Regions from separate parts of the Saccharothrix sp. CCNWYY140 genome, predicted to be linked through region 1. Evidence: riboswitches for the same ligand, from Rfam matches in the RefSeq annotation. Region 1 holds a riboswitch; the other holds the start of a gene.

The links. Region 1 has a riboswitch for cobalamin ahead of cobN (cobaltochelatase subunit CobN). Riboswitches for the same ligand answer to the same signal wherever they lie in the genome.
Positions count from the first base shown of each region.
Region 2: another riboswitch for cobalamin. It lies ahead of WBN91_RS01635 (ribonucleoside-diphosphate reductase subunit alpha); the one in region 1 lies ahead of cobN (cobaltochelatase subunit CobN).

Region 1 covers NZ_JBBEGC010000057.1:28,126-35,737, reverse strand. The annotation lists gene cobN (cobaltochelatase subunit CobN) at 1-1,783, opposite strand, end outside; cobalamin riboswitch at 1,820-1,952, opposite strand; gene WBN91_RS23575 (hypothetical protein) at 1,964-2,971, shown strand; gene WBN91_RS23570 (precorrin-8X methylmutase) at 2,968-3,594, shown strand; gene WBN91_RS23565 (precorrin-2 C(20)-methyltransferase) at 3,591-5,048, shown strand; gene WBN91_RS23560 (cobalt-precorrin-6A reductase) at 5,023-5,697, opposite strand; gene WBN91_RS23555 (cobalt-precorrin-5B (C(1))-methyltransferase) at 5,913-6,959, shown strand; gene cobM (precorrin-4 C(11)-methyltransferase) at 6,956-7,612, opposite strand, start outside.
Region 2 covers NZ_JBBEGC010000002.1:75,306-82,917, forward strand. The annotation lists gene WBN91_RS01630 (ribonucleotide-diphosphate reductase subunit beta) at 1-895, opposite strand, end outside; gene WBN91_RS01635 (ribonucleoside-diphosphate reductase subunit alpha) at 892-3,171, opposite strand; cobalamin riboswitch at 3,216-3,415, opposite strand; gene WBN91_RS01640 (J-domain-containing protein) at 4,107-4,505, shown strand; gene WBN91_RS01645 (DUF397 domain-containing protein) at 4,492-4,683, opposite strand; gene WBN91_RS01650 (helix-turn-helix domain-containing protein) at 4,680-5,525, opposite strand; partial or broken gene WBN91_RS39100 (helix-turn-helix domain-containing protein) at 6,037-6,174, shown strand; gene WBN91_RS01655 (Scr1 family TA system antitoxin-like transcriptional regulator) at 6,199-6,927, shown strand; gene WBN91_RS01660 (TetR/AcrR family transcriptional regulator) at 6,934-7,533, opposite strand; gene WBN91_RS01665 (helix-turn-helix domain-containing protein) at 7,530-7,612, opposite strand, start outside.

The DNA.
Region 1 (7,612 bases):
CGTAGCTGTCGGCGCGGGCCATCGGCGGCACCAGGTGGTCTACCAGGGTGGCGTGCACGCGGCGCTTGGCCTGCGTGCCCTCGCCCGGGTCGTTGACCAGGAACGGGTAGATCAGCGGCAGGTCACCGAGGGCCGCGTCCGGGCCGCAGCCGGCGGACATGCCGACCGCCTTGCCGGGCAGCCACTCCAGGTTGCCGTGCTTGCCGACGTGCACGACGGCGTCCGCGCCGAACTCCGACTCCAGCCACCGGTACGCGCCCAGGTAGTGGTGGCTGGGCGGGAGGTCCGGGTCGTGGTAGATGGCGATGGGGTTCTCGCCGAAGCCGCGCGGCGGCTGGACCATGACGACGACGTTGCCGGACCGGAGCGCGGCCAGGACGATCTCGCCGTCCTTGTCCCGGGACCGGTCGACGAACAGCTCGCCGGGGGCCTGGCCCCAGTGCTGTTCGATCTCCTGCCGGGTGTCCTCGGGGAGGGTGGCGAACCACTCGCGGTAGGCGGAGGCCTTGATGCGCACCGGGTTGCCCTGGATCTGCTCCTCGGTGAGCCAGTCCACGTCCTGACCGCCGGCGGCGATGAGCGCGTGGATCAGGGCGTCGCCGTCGAGGTTGTCCACGCCGGGCAGGTCGTCGCCGATGTCGTAACCGTTGTCGCGCAGGGCGTTGAGGAGCCGGACGACGCTGGCCGGGGTGTCGAGGCCGACCGCGTTGCCGATGCGGGAGTGCTTGGTCGGGTAGGCCGACAGCATGACGACGATCTTCTTGTCGGCGTTGGGGATGTGCCGGAGTCGTGCGTGGCGGACGGCGATGCCGGCCACGCGCAGCGCGCGCTCGGGGTCGGCGACGTAGACGGTGAGACCGTCCTCGTCGACCTCCTTGAAGGAGAACGGGACGGTGATGATCCGGCCGTCGAACTCGGGGATGGCGACCTGGGTGGCGGTGTCCAAAGGGGACAGTCCGTCGTCGTTCTCGTCCCACGCGGCACGGCTGGAGGTCAGGCACAGGCCCTGGAGGATCGGGATGTCGAGCGCGGCCAGCGCGCCCACGTCCCAGGCGTCGTCGTCCCCGCCCGCGGAGGCCGTGGCGGGCTTGGTGCCGCCGGCCGCGAGCACGGTCACGACCAGCGCGTCGGCCTTGCCGAGTTCGGCGAGCAGTTCGGGTTCGGCGGTGCGCAGGGACGCGCAGTAGATCGGCAGCGCCCGGCCGCCCTTGGCCTCGATCGCGTCGCAGAGGGCGTGCACGAACGCGGTGTTCCCGGCGACGTGGTGAGCCCGGTAGTACAACACCGCCACGACCGGAGCCGCCAAATTGTCGGTGGTCGGTGGGACGATGGAAGCGGGGGCCGGAGGCCGCCCCTCGGCGCGCTCCAGCAGGCCCCAGGTGGGGGCGGCGACGGGCGGGTTGAAGCCGAAACCGGTCAGCAGGACCGTGTCGGACAGGAAGTTGAAGAGCTCGGCGAGGTTCGCCGGGCCGCCGTGGGCGAGGTAGGCATGCGCCTCCGCGCACACCCCGCCCGGCACGGTGGACAGCTCCATCAGCGGCGCGTCCGGGTTCTGCTCACCGCCGAGCACGACGACCGGGCGGGGGCCGGCGAGCAGCCAGTCCAGGCCCTCCTCCCACATCCGCCGACCGCCCAGGATGCGCACGACCACCAGGTCCACGCCCTCAACCAGGGCGGGCAGGTCGTCCACGGTCAGCCGGGCGGGGTTGCCCAGGCGGAAGTCGGCGCCGCTCGATCGGGCGGACAGCAGGTCGGTGTCGGAGGTCGACAGCAGCAGGATCACGTGCGGGCTCCATCCCTCGGGGGTCCTCGCCCCAGGTCGTAGGGAAACGGCTGGGCGAGAGTTCCTGGCTCCCGGGCTCGCGCCCGGTCACAGTGGCGGGACCGCGCCGGATTCGCACCGGCTTCCTCTGCTGTGCTTCGCCGTTCGGAGCCAACCCTAACGGGCGTTAGCATCCAGCCCATGCCCCAGGAGCGTGAACGACCCGACGCGTGCCCCGGCGCCGTCGACGTGCACCAGGCGGCCGACGGCGGGCTGGCGCGCGTCCGGGTGCCCGGCGGGACGCTCTCGGCCGTCCAGTTCGACGCCCTGCGCGGGGCCGCGCTGGAGTGGGGCGACGGGTCGCTCGAGCTGACCTCGCGGGCGAACGTGCAGATCAGGGGCTTGCGGGCGGGTGACGAGCACGTCCTGGGAGCGCTCCTGACCGAAGTCGGCCTGCTGCCCTCGCGGACGCACGAGCGGATGCGCAACATCATCGCCGCGCCGCTGGAGGACAACCAGGACCTGGTGGACGAGATCGACCGGGCGCTGTGCGCGGTGCCGGGGCTGGCCGACCTGCCGGGGCGGTTCCTGGTCACAGTGGGTGCGGGCGTGAGCGGGCTGGGTGGGGACATCGGCCTGGTGGGTGACGCCTTGTTCCTCGCCGGAACCGATTCCGGGGTGCGCGTGACCGATCCAGTGGCGGCGGTGGTGGCGGCTTCCCGGCTGTTCCAGCGGATCCGCGGCAGCGCCTGGCGGCTGTCCGAAGTGGACTCCGGTGTGCGGAAGATCACGGACGCCCTGGGCGAGCCGGTCGCCGAAAGGCTTGTCCCGGCTGTGACTCCGGTCGCACCCGGGGAGTACGGCTCTCAGGTGGTCGCGGGGGTGCCGCTGGGGCGGCTGGACGCCCGGCTGCTCGCCGGGGTGCCGGTGCGGATCACGCCGTGGCGCAGTGTGGTCGTGCCGAGCGGGACGGATACGACAGGGCTGTTCACCTCGCCGGACTCGCCGTGGCACGGCGTGAGCGCGTGCACCGGGCGGCCCGGCTGCGCGAAGTCGCTGTCGGACGTGCGGGCGGACGCCACGGCGTGGATCGGCACGCCGCACGCGGGTCGGGTGCACTGGTCGGGTTGCGCGCGGCGGTGCGGGCGGCCGGCGGGGGACGTGGTGGAGTACGTCGCGACCGGCGACGGGTACGAGGAGATCAGGTGACCAGCTACATCAAGGACGGCGCGGAGATCTACCGCCAGTCGTTCGCGACCATCCGCGCCGAGGCGGACCTGACCGGGCTGCCGGCGGACGTGGCGCGGGTCGCGGTGCGGATGATCCACGCCTGCGGCATGGTCGACCTGGTCCACGACCTCTCCTACTCCCCCGGCGTGGTCGAGTCCGCGCGGGAGGCGCTGCTCGCGGGCGCGCCGATCCTGTGCGACGCGCAGATGGTGGCGGCGGGCGTGACGCGCAAGCGGTTGCCCGCGGACAACGAGGTGCTGTGCACGTTGTCCGACCCGCGCGTGCCCGGTTTGGCCGCGGAGATGGGCAACACGCGCAGTGCGGCGGCGCTGGAGCTGTGGGGTGACCGGTTGGAAGGCGCGGTGGTGGCCATCGGCAACGCGCCGACCGCGTTGTTCCACCTGCTGGACATGGTGGCCGCGGGCGCGCCGAAGCCCGCCGCCGTGCTGGGCGTGCCGGTCGGGTTCATCGGCGCGGCCGAGTCGAAGGACGCCTTGGCGGCCAACGACCTCGGCTTGGAGTACCTGGTCGTGCGCGGGCGTCGGGGCGGCAGCGCCATGACCGCGGCGGCCGTCAACGCGATCGCGAGCGAGGAAGAATGACGGGCAGGCTGTACGGGGTCGGGGTGGGGCCGGGCGACCCGGAGCTGGTGACCGTCAAGGCGGCCCGGCTGATCGGCGAGGCCGACGTGGTGGTGTTCCACAGCGCGCGGCACGGCCGCAGCGTGGCCCGGAACATCGCCGCCTGCTACATGCGGCCGGACCAGATCGAAGAGCAGCTGGTCTACCCGGTGACGACCGAGGACAGCGACGACTACCAGGGCGAGATCGACGCGTTCTACGAGGAGTGCGCGGCGCGGCTGGCGGCGCACCTGGACGCGGGGCGGACCGTGGTGGTGCTGGCGGCGGGCGACCCGTTCTTCTACGGCTCGTACATGCACCTGCACAAGCGGTTGGCGGACCGGTACCCGGCGGAGGTCGTGCCCGGGGTGACGTCGGTGTCGGCCGGCGCGGCGGTGATCGGGAAGCCGTTGGTGGAGCGGGACGAGGTGCTCACCGTGCTGCCCGGCACGCTGCCCGCCGACACGCTGGCCGCGCACCTCTCCTCCGGCGACCCGGTGGCGATCATGAAGCTGGGTCGGACGTTCCCGCAGGTGCGGGCGGCGTTGGAACGGTCGGGGCGGCTGGACGAGGCCTGGTACGTCGAGCGCGCCACGACCGGGAAGCAACGCACCTCGCCACTGTCCGAAGTGGACGCTGACGGGGTGCCGTACTTCTCGTTGGCGTTGCTGCCCAGCAAGTCCCCCAGCTCGCCCGAGGGCCGCGGTGAGGTGGTGGTGGTCGGTCTGGGTCCGGCCGGGCCGGAGTGGCTGACGCCCGAGGCGCGGCAGGCGTTGGCGTCGGCGGATGACCTGGTCGGGTACGTCACCTACCTCGATCGGGTGGCCGTGTCGCCGCGCCAGCGCAAGCACGCCTCGGACAACAAGGTGGAGTCCGAGCGGGCGGCGTTCGCGCTGGACCTGGCCAAGCGGGGGCGGCGGGTGGCCGTGGTGTCCTCCGGTGACCCGGGGGTGTTCGCGATGGCCAGCGCCGTGCTGGAGGTGGCCGCCGAGGAGCAGTTCGCCGACGTGCCCGTGCGGGTCCTGCCGGGCCTGACCGCCGCGCACGCGGTGGCCAGCCGGGCGGGCGCGCCGCTGGGGCACGACTACGCCGTGATCTCGCTGTCCGACCGGCTCAAGCCGTGGGACGTCATCGCGTCCCGCCTGGCCGCCGCCGCTGCCGCCGACCTGGTGCTGGCGATCTACAACCCGGCCTCGCGCAGCCGGACGTGGCAGGTGGAGAAGGCCCGTGACCTGCTGCTGGAGCACCGCGCGCCGGACACCCCGGTCGTGGTGGGGCGCGATGTCGGCGGTCCGGAGGAGGAGGTCCGCGTGGTGCGGCTGGCCGACCTGGACCCGTCGACCGTGGACATGCGCTGCCTGCTGCTGATCGGCTCGTCCCAGACGAAGCTGACCGACCGCGGCACCGTCTTCACGCCCCGCCGCTACCCCGGCTGACCCACTCGACCGCTTCGGCGACCGTCCCCACCACGTCGACCCCGGCGGGCAGGGGCGGTCGCCTCACGACGACCACCGGGATGCCCAGCTCTTTCGCGGCTTGCAGCTTGGCGGAGGTCATCGGCCCGCCGCTGTCCTTGGTGACCAGCACCTCGATGTCGTGCTCCCGCAGGAGTTCCAGCTCGCTGTCCACTGTGTACGGTCCGCGGTCGAGCAGGACGGTCACGCCGGGCACCGGCGGCTCGGGCGGGTCCACCGTGCGCGCGATACCGCTGGAGAACGCCCCCAGCCCCTGCCGCCCGGTGGTGATGAACGCCCTGCGCTCCCCCACCGCCGCTGCCGCCTCTTCCAGCGAGTCCACCCAGGTCCAGCCTTCTTCCGCCGGCCATCCGGGCCGCCGCAGCACCAGCAACGGCACGCCGGCTTCCCGACAGGCCGCGACGGCGTTGGCGGTCATCCGCTCGGCGAACGGGTGCGTGGCGTCGACCACCGCGGACACGTCTTCGGTCCGCAGGTACTCGACCAGCCCCCCCACCCCGCCGAACCCGCCGATCCGCACCTCACCGACCGGCAGCCGGGGCGCGCTCACCCGCCCGGCCAGCGACGACACCACCCGCAGCGGCGCGGCGGTGTCATACCCGGCTGGCAGACTGAGCCCCGGGGGCGCTTCGACTGCACTGTCGCACCCGGCCGGCAGAATGAGCCCCAGGGGAGCTTCGGCCGCAGTGTCGTACCCCCGTGGGACAATGGAATCGGGGGCCGGAGGCCGCCCGCCGGTCAGCTCCGCAGCCAGCGCGCGGGCCTCGCCGGTGCCACCCAGGACCAACACGGTTCTCACGGCTGTTGCATCCTGACCTCGTGAACCTGCGCTACGGGTGGACGACCGGGGCCTGCGCCACGGCCGCCACCACCGCCGCCTACACGGCGCTGCTCACCGGAGAGTTCCCCGACCCGGTGGAGATCCTGCTGCCCAAGGGCCAGACCCCGAGCTTCGCCCTCGCGCAGGAGGAACTCGCCGAGGACCACGCCTCCGCCGCCGTCGTCAAGGACGCGGGGGACGACCCGGACGTCACGCACGGCGCGCTCATCCGCTCGACGGTCCGCCACGGCGCACCGGGAACGGGTGTCACGTTCAAGGCCGGTCCCGGCGTGGGCACGGTCACCAAGCCCGGCCTGCCCCTCCCGGTGGGCGAGCCGGCCATCAACCCGGTTCCCCGCCGGATGATGCGCGAGCACGTCGAACGGGTCGCCGCGGCGCACGGCGGCACCGGGGACGTGGAGATCGAGATCTCCGTCGACCACGGCGAGGAACTGGCCAAGAAGACCTGGAACCCGCGTCTGGGCATCCTCGGCGGGCTGTCCATCCTGGGCACCACCGGCATCGTCGTGCCCTACTCGTGCTCGGCGTGGATCGACAGCATCCGCCGGGGCATCGACGTGGCCCGCGCCGCCGGCTACCAGCACGTCGCCGGGTGCACCGGCAGCACCTCGGAGAAGGTCGCGGCGGAGGTGCACGGGCTGCCCGAAGACGCCCTGCTGGACATGGGCGACTTCGCGGGCGCGGTGCTGAAGTACCTCAAGCGCCACCCCGTGCCCCGGCTGACCATCGCGGGCGGCATCGGGAAGCTGTCCAAGCTCGCGGACGGCCACCTCGACCTGCACTCCGGGCGGTCGCAGGTCAACCACGACTTCCTCGCGTCCCTCGTCGACGACCCCGACCTGGCCGAACGCGTCCGCACCGCCAACACCGCCCTGGGCGCGCTGCACCTGTGCCAGGAGGCCGGTGTCCCGTTCGGCGACCTCATCGCCGCCAAGGCCAAGGACACCGCCGACGCCGTCCTCAAGGGCGCGCCGGTCGAGGTCGACGTCGTCGTCATCGACCGGGCGGGCACGATCGTGGGTCGGGCCTAGCTGCGGCATCGGTCCACGGAGTACAGGTGGCTGTCGATGAAGCCCTCGGCGGCCAAGACGTCCCCCACGATGATCACGGCGGTCCGCTTGATCCCGGCCGCGTGCACTTCACCGGCGATCGTGGACAACGTGCCCCGCAGCACGACCTCGTCGGACCGGCTGGCGTAGGCGACGACGGCGGTCGGGCAGTCGGGGCCGTACGACGGCAGCAGCTCGGCCACCACCTCGTCGATCCGCTGCACGGCCAGGTGCAGCACCAGCGTCGAACGGGACCGGCCCAGCGTCGCCAGGTCCTCCCCCGGCGGCATCGGGGTGGCACGGGCCGAGGTCCGAGTGAGGATCACGGTCTGCCCCACGCCCGGCACGGTCAGCTCCCGCTTCAGCGAGGCCGCCGCCGCCGCGAACGCGGGCACACCGGGGGTGACGTCGTAGGGGATGCCCAAGGCGTCCAGGCGGCGCATCTGCTCGGCCATCGCCGAGTACACCGACGGGTCGCCGGAGTGCAGCCGGGCCACGTCGTGCCCAGCCGCGTGCGCGGCGGACAGCTCGGCGAGGATCTGGTCCAGGTCCAGGTTGGCCGTGTCCACCAGACGGGCGTCCGGCGGGCAGTGCGCGAGCACCTCGACCGGCACCAGCGCCCCCGCGTACAGGCA
Region 2 (7,612 bases), on a different contig from region 1:
GGAACGGGTTCGACGCGCCGAACACCGGGTCCATGCCCAGCCGCACCAGCCGCTGGTCGGCCACGTAGGACAGGTACTCGCGCATGTCACGGGCGTTCATGCCGGCCAGGCCGTCGCCGCAGACGTCCTGCGCGAACCGGAACTCCGCCTCGACCGCCTCCTGGAGCATGGCGGTCACCTGAGCGCGCAGGTCGTCGTCGAACAGGTCCGGTTCTTCGTTGCGAACCGTGTCCACGATGCTGAAGGCGAAGTTCATGTGCATGGACTCGTCGCGGAACACCCAGTTCGTGCCGGTGGCGAGGCCTTGCAGCAGGCCGCGCGAGCGCAGCCAGTAGACGTAGGCGAAGGCGCCGTAGAAGAACAAGCCCTCGATGCACGCGGCGAAGCAGATCAGGTTGAGCAGGAACGCGCGGCGGTCCTCACGGGTGCGCAGCGCGGTCAGGCCGTTGATCGAGTCGATCCACTTGAAGCAGAACTCGCCCTTGGCGCGGATCGACGGGATGTGCTCGATCGCCGCGAACGCCTGCGCGCGCTCGTCGTGGTCGGGCAGGTAGGTGTCCAGCAGGGTCAGGTAGAACTGGACGTGGACTGCCTCCTCGAACAGTTGGCGGGAGAGGTAGAGGCGGGCCTCGGGCGCGTTGACGTGCTGGTAGAGGTTGAGCACGAGGTTGTTGGCCACGATCGAGTCGCCGGTGGCGAAGAACGCGACCAGCCGCTTGACCAGGTGGTGTTCGGCGGGGGTCAGGCGGGCCAGGTCGGCGACGTCGGCGGCGAGGTCCACCTCCTCGACGGTCCACGTGTTGCGGATCGCGGCCCGGTACTGCTCGTAGAAGTCGGGGTAGCGCATGGGGCGCAGGGTCAGGTCCATGCCGGGGTCGAGCAGGAGGGCGGTCACTGGCAGGCCTCGCAGGTCTCGGGGTTCTCCAGGGAGCAGGCGATCGCGGTGGTGGTGATCGTCGTTTGGGCGATGCGCGTCGCCGGGCGGGAACGCAGGTAGTAGGTGGTCTTGAGGCCCGCGCGCCAGGCGTAGGCGTACATCGACGACAGCTTGCCGATCGTCGGGGCGGCGGAGAACAGGTTGAGCGACTGGCTCTGGTCCACGTACGGCGTGCGCGCGGCGGCGAGGTCGATCAGCGCCTTCTGCGGCAGTTCCCACGCGGTGCGGTAGCGGGCCTTCAAGTCGGCGGGCAGGTCGAGGCCCTGGATCGAGCCGTCGGCCTGCTTGATGGCGTCGCGGGTGGCCTGGTCCCAGCGGCCCAGGTCCTTGAGGTCGCGCACCAGGTACGGGTTGACCTGGAGGAACTCCCCGGACAGGGTCTCGCGCTTGAACAGCGTGGACACCACCGGCTCGATGCACTCCGAACAGCCCGCGATGGACGCGATGGTGGCGGTGGGCGCGATGGCCACGATCAGCGAGTTGCGCAGGCCGTGGCGGGCGATCTTGTCGCGGAGCCGTTGCCAGCGCTCGGGTTGGCGCGGTGCGGCGTCCGGGAAGTGGTCGAGGTGCAGTTGACCGCGCGCGGCGCGGGTGGCGCCGAACTCCGGGTGCGGACCGTGCTTCTCGGCCAGTTCCGCCGAGGTCTCGAACGCGGTCAGCGCGATCTCCTCGGCGATCCGGGTGGACAGCTCCAGCGCCTCGGGGGAGTCGAACGCGAGCTTGTGCTGGAAGAACACGTCGGCCAGCCCCATCACGCCCAGCCCGACCGGCCGCCACCGCCGGTTGCCGCCGCCCGCCGACGAGGTGGGGTAGTAGGTGAGGTCGATCGTGCGGTCCAGGAACTTCACCGCCGTGCGGACGGTCGCGCGCAGGCGGTCCCAGTCCATGTCGTCGCCGGTGACGTGCCGGGCCAGGTTCACCGAGCCGAGGTTGCAGACGGCGGTCTCGTCGTCGCTGGTGACCTCCAGGATCTCGGTGCACAGGTTGGAGAGGTGGATGACGTTGCCCGGGACCGCGGTCTGGTTGGAGGCGCGGTTCGCGGCGTCCTTGAACGTCATCCAGCCGTTGCCGGTCTGGGCCAGCGTGCGCATCATGCGGCCGTAGAGCGCGCGGGCCGGCACCGTCCTTTTGGCGAGGTTTTCGTGTTCGGCTGTTTTGTAGGCGGCGTCGAAGTCCGCGCCCGACAGGTCGGTCAGGTGCGGGACGTCCGTGGGGTCGAACAGCGACCAGTCGGCGTCCTGCTCGACGCGGCGCATGAACTCGTCGGGCACCCACAGCGCCAGGTTGAGGTTGTGCGTGCGCTGCGCCTCGTCACCGGTGTTGTCCCGCAGCTCCAGGAACTCCTCGACGTCGGCGTGCCACGGTTCGAGGTAGACACAGGCAGCGCCCTTGCGCCGGCCGCCTTGGTTGACCGCGGCGACCGAGGCGTCCAGCGTGCGCAGCCAGGGCACGATGCCGTTGGAACGGCCGTTGGTGCCCCTGATCAGCGAGCCGCGGGAACGGATGCGCGTCCACGAGATGCCGATGCCACCGGAGAACTTCGACAGCCGGGCGACCTCGCCGTAGCGGTGGTAGATCGACTCCAGCTCGTCGCGGGGCGAGTCGAGCAGGAAGCAGGAGGACAGCTGCGGGTGGCGGGTGCCGGCGTTGAAGAGGGTGGGTGAGCTGGGCAGGTAGTCCAGGCGGGACAGGAGGGCGTAGAGCTCGCGCGCTTCCTCGACCGTCTCGGACAGCCCGCAGGCGACACGCAGGAAGAAGTGCTGCGGCGCCTCGATGACCGTGCGCTCCTCGGGGTGCCGCAACAGGTACCGGTCGTACACCGTCCGCAGCCCGAAGTACTCGAACCGATCCGTCGCACCTTCGTCCACCGTCGCGTCCAACGCTGTGGCGTTCCGCTCGACGAAGCCAGCAAGCCGTTCAGACAACAACCCCAGCCGCGCCGCCCGCGCGACTACGCTCGAGAACCGGTCTTGCCCCACTTCTTCGGCGATGGCCCGAGCAAGCAGGCGAGCGGCAAGCTTGGAGTACTGCGGGTCGGTGGCAGTCAGCGCGGCAGCGGCACGAACCGCCAGGTCACGCGGGTCACCGTCGGTGTTCAACCCCGACTCGACCAGGCGCAGGACCCGATCGGTGTGTACGTCGGGCAGATCGCCGGCCAACTGCGCCACTTCCCGCCGCAGCGCATCCGGCACAGACCGCGGGCCGTCCACAGGCCGCGCGTCGACAACGGTCAAGGCTCTCTCCTCGTGAGCAGGACCAAACCGCGCACCGAGGTGTTTCGGCACGCGCACAGGTGGCAGGTGTTCGGACTCGCGGGCACCGTGCACAGACCTACTGGCCGTCGCTTCCCAGGCACGAAACCCAGTGCTCGTTGACGGCTGTCGTTCCCGCTCACCGCTGCGGGGCAGTCCCGGACTCACACCGGGTTCCCTCTTGCGTCACCGGGTAGGACGGTGATCCACCAGCGGGCTGGACACTACATGTTGTGGGTGGATCTGTGAACAGGCACCAGGTGGTGTGTCAGGTAGATCGAATCTGGTAGAGGGGATGTTCGACCCGATCGAGTGACATGCAGGATCGGGAACCACTTCGGAGGTCACGCGTCCCGTGATATGGAGCGGGCGGGCAAGACGGCGGCCCCCATCACCGCCACACCCCAACACCCGCACTCGACCCCTACCCACCACCGACCCCGCCACCACCGACCCCGCCCAGCTCCCGAGCGCCCACCTCGGCCCCGGCCCGCCCGGCGGACTCGCGCTCAACCCGACTGGCTTCGCACCTGCCCGGCCTGGCCTCCGCCCGTCCCGCCGCACACCTGCCCTCGCCCGCCGCGCAGCCTCGCCCGCCGCGCGGCCCCCATCCGCGACCCCGCCTCGCCCCGGCTCACCCCGCCCTGCCTGCCGCGCCCTGCCTGCCGCGCCCTGCCTGCCGCGCCCTGCCTGCCGCGCCCTGCCTGCCGCGCCCTGCCAGTCCCGCTGGCCCATCCTCGGCCCGCCGCAGCCCACCCATCCGCGCTCTGTCCACCCGCGGTGACCCGATCCCGCAGTCCGCAGCCCGCGCAGCCCGCAGCCCCGGCTAATCGGCAGTTGGCGGTCCGGCTGGCGGCGCGCAATCGGCGGCTCGCAGTGGCGGCGGGGGAGGGGGTGGCGCGGGTACCGTTGGGGGTATGACCCAGCGCAAGCCTGCCGGTGTCGGCTTTGAGACGTGGGTGGAGCGGCAGATTCGCGAGGCTCAGGAGAAGGGCGAGTTCGACGGGTTGCCTGGGGCCGGCAAGCCGTTGGCCGGGTTGTCCGGGGCGCATGACGAGTTGTGGTGGGTCAAGGAGAAAGTGCGCCGGGAAGAGGGCAGCGTGTTGCCGCCGACCCTCCAGCTCCGCAAGGAGGCGGCGGAGGCTCGTGAGGCGGCCGGGAGGGCGGCGTCCGAGGAGGAGGTGCGGCGGATTCTCGGGGAGATCAACGCGAAGATCACCGAGGCGATCCGCAAACCGATGTCCGGGCCGCCGTTGAACCTGATGACCTTCGACGTCGAGCACGTCGTACGGGAGTGGCGGCTCAAGCGCTCCTGAGCGTTCGCAGGAAAGTCCCGAATGTGGTTGGGGCGAAGCGCAAAGGGGGCGTGTGCGGGTTTTTTGAGTCGCGGACCAGGACTGTTGTGTTGGTGTGGGCCAGTTCGACGCAGTCGCCGCCGGTGCCGCCGCTGTGGGTTGACTTGCGCCAGGTTGTCGTCCGTGGCTCCGGTGTCATCGGGATTTCTCCAGCGTGGTCAGGAGTGCGGAGGTTTTCTGGGGGGACAGGGCGGTTCGGCGGAGGGTTTCGAAGGACTCCTCGTAACGCGCGATGTGGCTTGGTTCCTCGACTGTGGCGGCGGTGGTCAGGGCTTCCAGGTAGACGATCGGGTCGCTGTCCGGCAGGCGCAGCAGGACGAACGGGTAGCCGGTGAGGGTGTGCGCCGGGGCGTCCAGCGGCACGACCTGGAGAGTCACGTTGGGCAGCGTGGCCAGCTTGCGCAGGTGGCGGTACTGGCCGCGCATGACCTCCGGTGAGCCGACGCCGGTCCACAGGGCGGCCTCGTGCAGGATCACGTGCAGCCACTGCTCGCCGTCGATGATGCGGTCCAGCCGTGCGAGGCGCGCTCCGACGAGCCGGTCCACGTCCTCCGGCTCGTGGTGCGGGTGGGTGCAGAGCAGGGCGCGGGCGTAGTCGGCTGTCTGGAGTGGACCGGGGACCAGTTCCGCTTGGTAGCGAAGGACTTCCACCGCCAGCTGTTCCAGAGCGTGGAACCTGCGGAAGAACGTCGGCAGGACCGTGCCGAAACCGTTGCGGGGACGGCGTTTGCGGGCCTCGCGCGCCAAGTCTTCGAGCGGTTCGCGAACCTCGCAGCAAGTGCCGTAGTGGTCCAGCAGGATGGTCAGCTCGCCGTGTCGGATGGACACGTCGCCGACCTCGATGCGCCGGATCTTCGCGGGCGAGCAGTCCAGCACCGTGGCCGCGTGCTCTTGGCTGATGCCCCTGGCTTCGCGCAGTCGGGCGAGCGCCTGTCCGAGCTTCAGCTTGGCCGCCGTGGGACTCGCGCCGTTCCCGGGCATCGCCTACCTCGCCTCTCGTTCGCCATCGGGTGGGTGGTCGAGTCTGCCGCATTGTTGTGTTGGACAGGACAGTCTTCACACGAAGGTGTACTCGTGAAGTCTGCACGTGCAGGTTAACTTTGAAGGTAAGAACTCCGGGGGGAGGATCTGCGCGACTGCGTCCCTGCGCGGTGAGCTGCGAGCCGCGAGCAGCGACAGCGAGTTGTGGGCTGTGGGCTGTGGACTGGGTGACTGGCGCCGGGCGAGGCGGTTTGGTGGGCTGTCGGATCGGGGTGCGGGGCCTGGGGTGCCTGCGGGGTCAGTGGTCGCGGGCACGGCGGATGCCGACGGGTGGCCGCCGACTGAGTGGCTGCCGACGGGGTGGCCGCCGACGGGCTGCCGGTGGGGTGGCGTGGGCTGGCGGCTGAGGGTGGTTCGCGGGGGCGCGTGGGTCCGGCGGTGAGCGTGGGTTTGCCGTTAGTGGTTTCCCTCCGGTGTGCCTGGTGTGCGTGCTGCGAGGAGGGATTCACCGATGAGCTTCACCCGGACTGTCGTCAAGGGCTACGCGAAAGGGCAGACGATCCGCGCGCTGGCCGCGGCGACAGGTCGGTCCTACGGCGCTGTCCGCAGCACGCTCGTCGCAGAAGGCGTTCTGCTGCGCAGTCGAGGGCACCGGCGGTCCAAGGTCAAGCGGGTGTTGCCGGTTCGGGATGCTCGACTGCGGCGGCAGGAGTTGTCGCTCGAACTGCTGCGTGCCCGGCTGGCTTCGGGGCTGACGGGTGCGGCGGCGGGGCGGCGGGCGGGTATCAGCCAGTCCAAGGTGTCCAAAGTGGAGACCGGGCGGCTGGTGCCCAAGCTCGTCGACGTGCAGCGGCTCGCCGACGTGTACCGGGTGACGCCGGAGGTGCGGCGGCGGTTGCTCGCGTTGGCGGAGGAGGTGGTGGGGGAGGCGGCGCATCGGCGGGCTGTGGTGCACCGCGGGGTTTCCGGGCGGCAGGTGGTCGTGGCGCGGACCGAGGCGGCGGCAGACACCGTGCGGGTGCTGGGGTTGACCAGCCTCCCGCCGCAGCTGCTGCGCACGCCGGCGCGCGACCGGCGGTTGATGGTCGTGCTGTCGGAGAGCGCGTTGCGGTCGGACCCGGACAACTGGGCGTGGCTGCGGGAGGTGAGCATGGCGCCGACCGTGGAGTTGGGTGTGATCCCGTGGTTGACGCGGGTGGACGTGCCGGACGCCGGGTTCCGGGTGTACGACGAGTCGATGGTGGTCTTCGGGCTGCTGGCGGGTGACGTGGTGATCACCGATCCGGACGACGTCCGGCACCACATCCAGACCTTCGACCGGCTGTACCGGACCGCCCTGACCGGCTCCCGGCTCCGGATCCACCTCGACCACCTGATGGAAGCACGGGACCAGACCCGGTGACGAGCGCTAGCCGATGCGGTAAAGAGAGCGCCTGGTCGGAGGAACCAGGTGGGCCAAGCGGTGGTGCCACGCGGTGGACAGGCGGGTGGTGGGTTTCCCGGTGATCACGGTCAGCGCCTGGGTGCCCACCACCGCCGACACGATCGCCTCCGCCTCCCGCCGCGGGTCCAGGTTCGGGTTCAGCTCGCCCGCCGCCGCGGCCTGGCGGAGCAGGTCGCGGGCGGTGGTGGTGAGGCTGGTGAAGTGCATGCCCGCCAAGAGGTCGAACAGCTCGGTGGTGAACAGCAGGCGCACGCCCACCCGGACCGTCGGGTCGGTCGCGGTCAGCTCGGCCATGCGGTGGGTCAGGTCCACCAAGGCCTGCAACGGACTGACCCGCGGTTCACAGTCGGCGCGCACCAGGTGCCACCGCCGGAAGTACTCCTCGACCACCGCCACCGCCAAGGCCTGCTTGGACGGGAAGTGCCGGTACAGCGCGCCTTTCGTCACCGACACGCTGCGGCACACGGCGTCCAGCGACGTGTTCTCGTACCCGTCGCGGTCGAACAGGTCGATGCCCGCGGCAACCAGCGCGGCGCGCGTGCGGGCACCCTGGGACACGTTCACCGCGGCGCGATCCGCAGTGCCGCGTACACCGGGGGCTTCGCCACGGCCGGGAGCCACGTTCGCCACACCTCGGCGACCG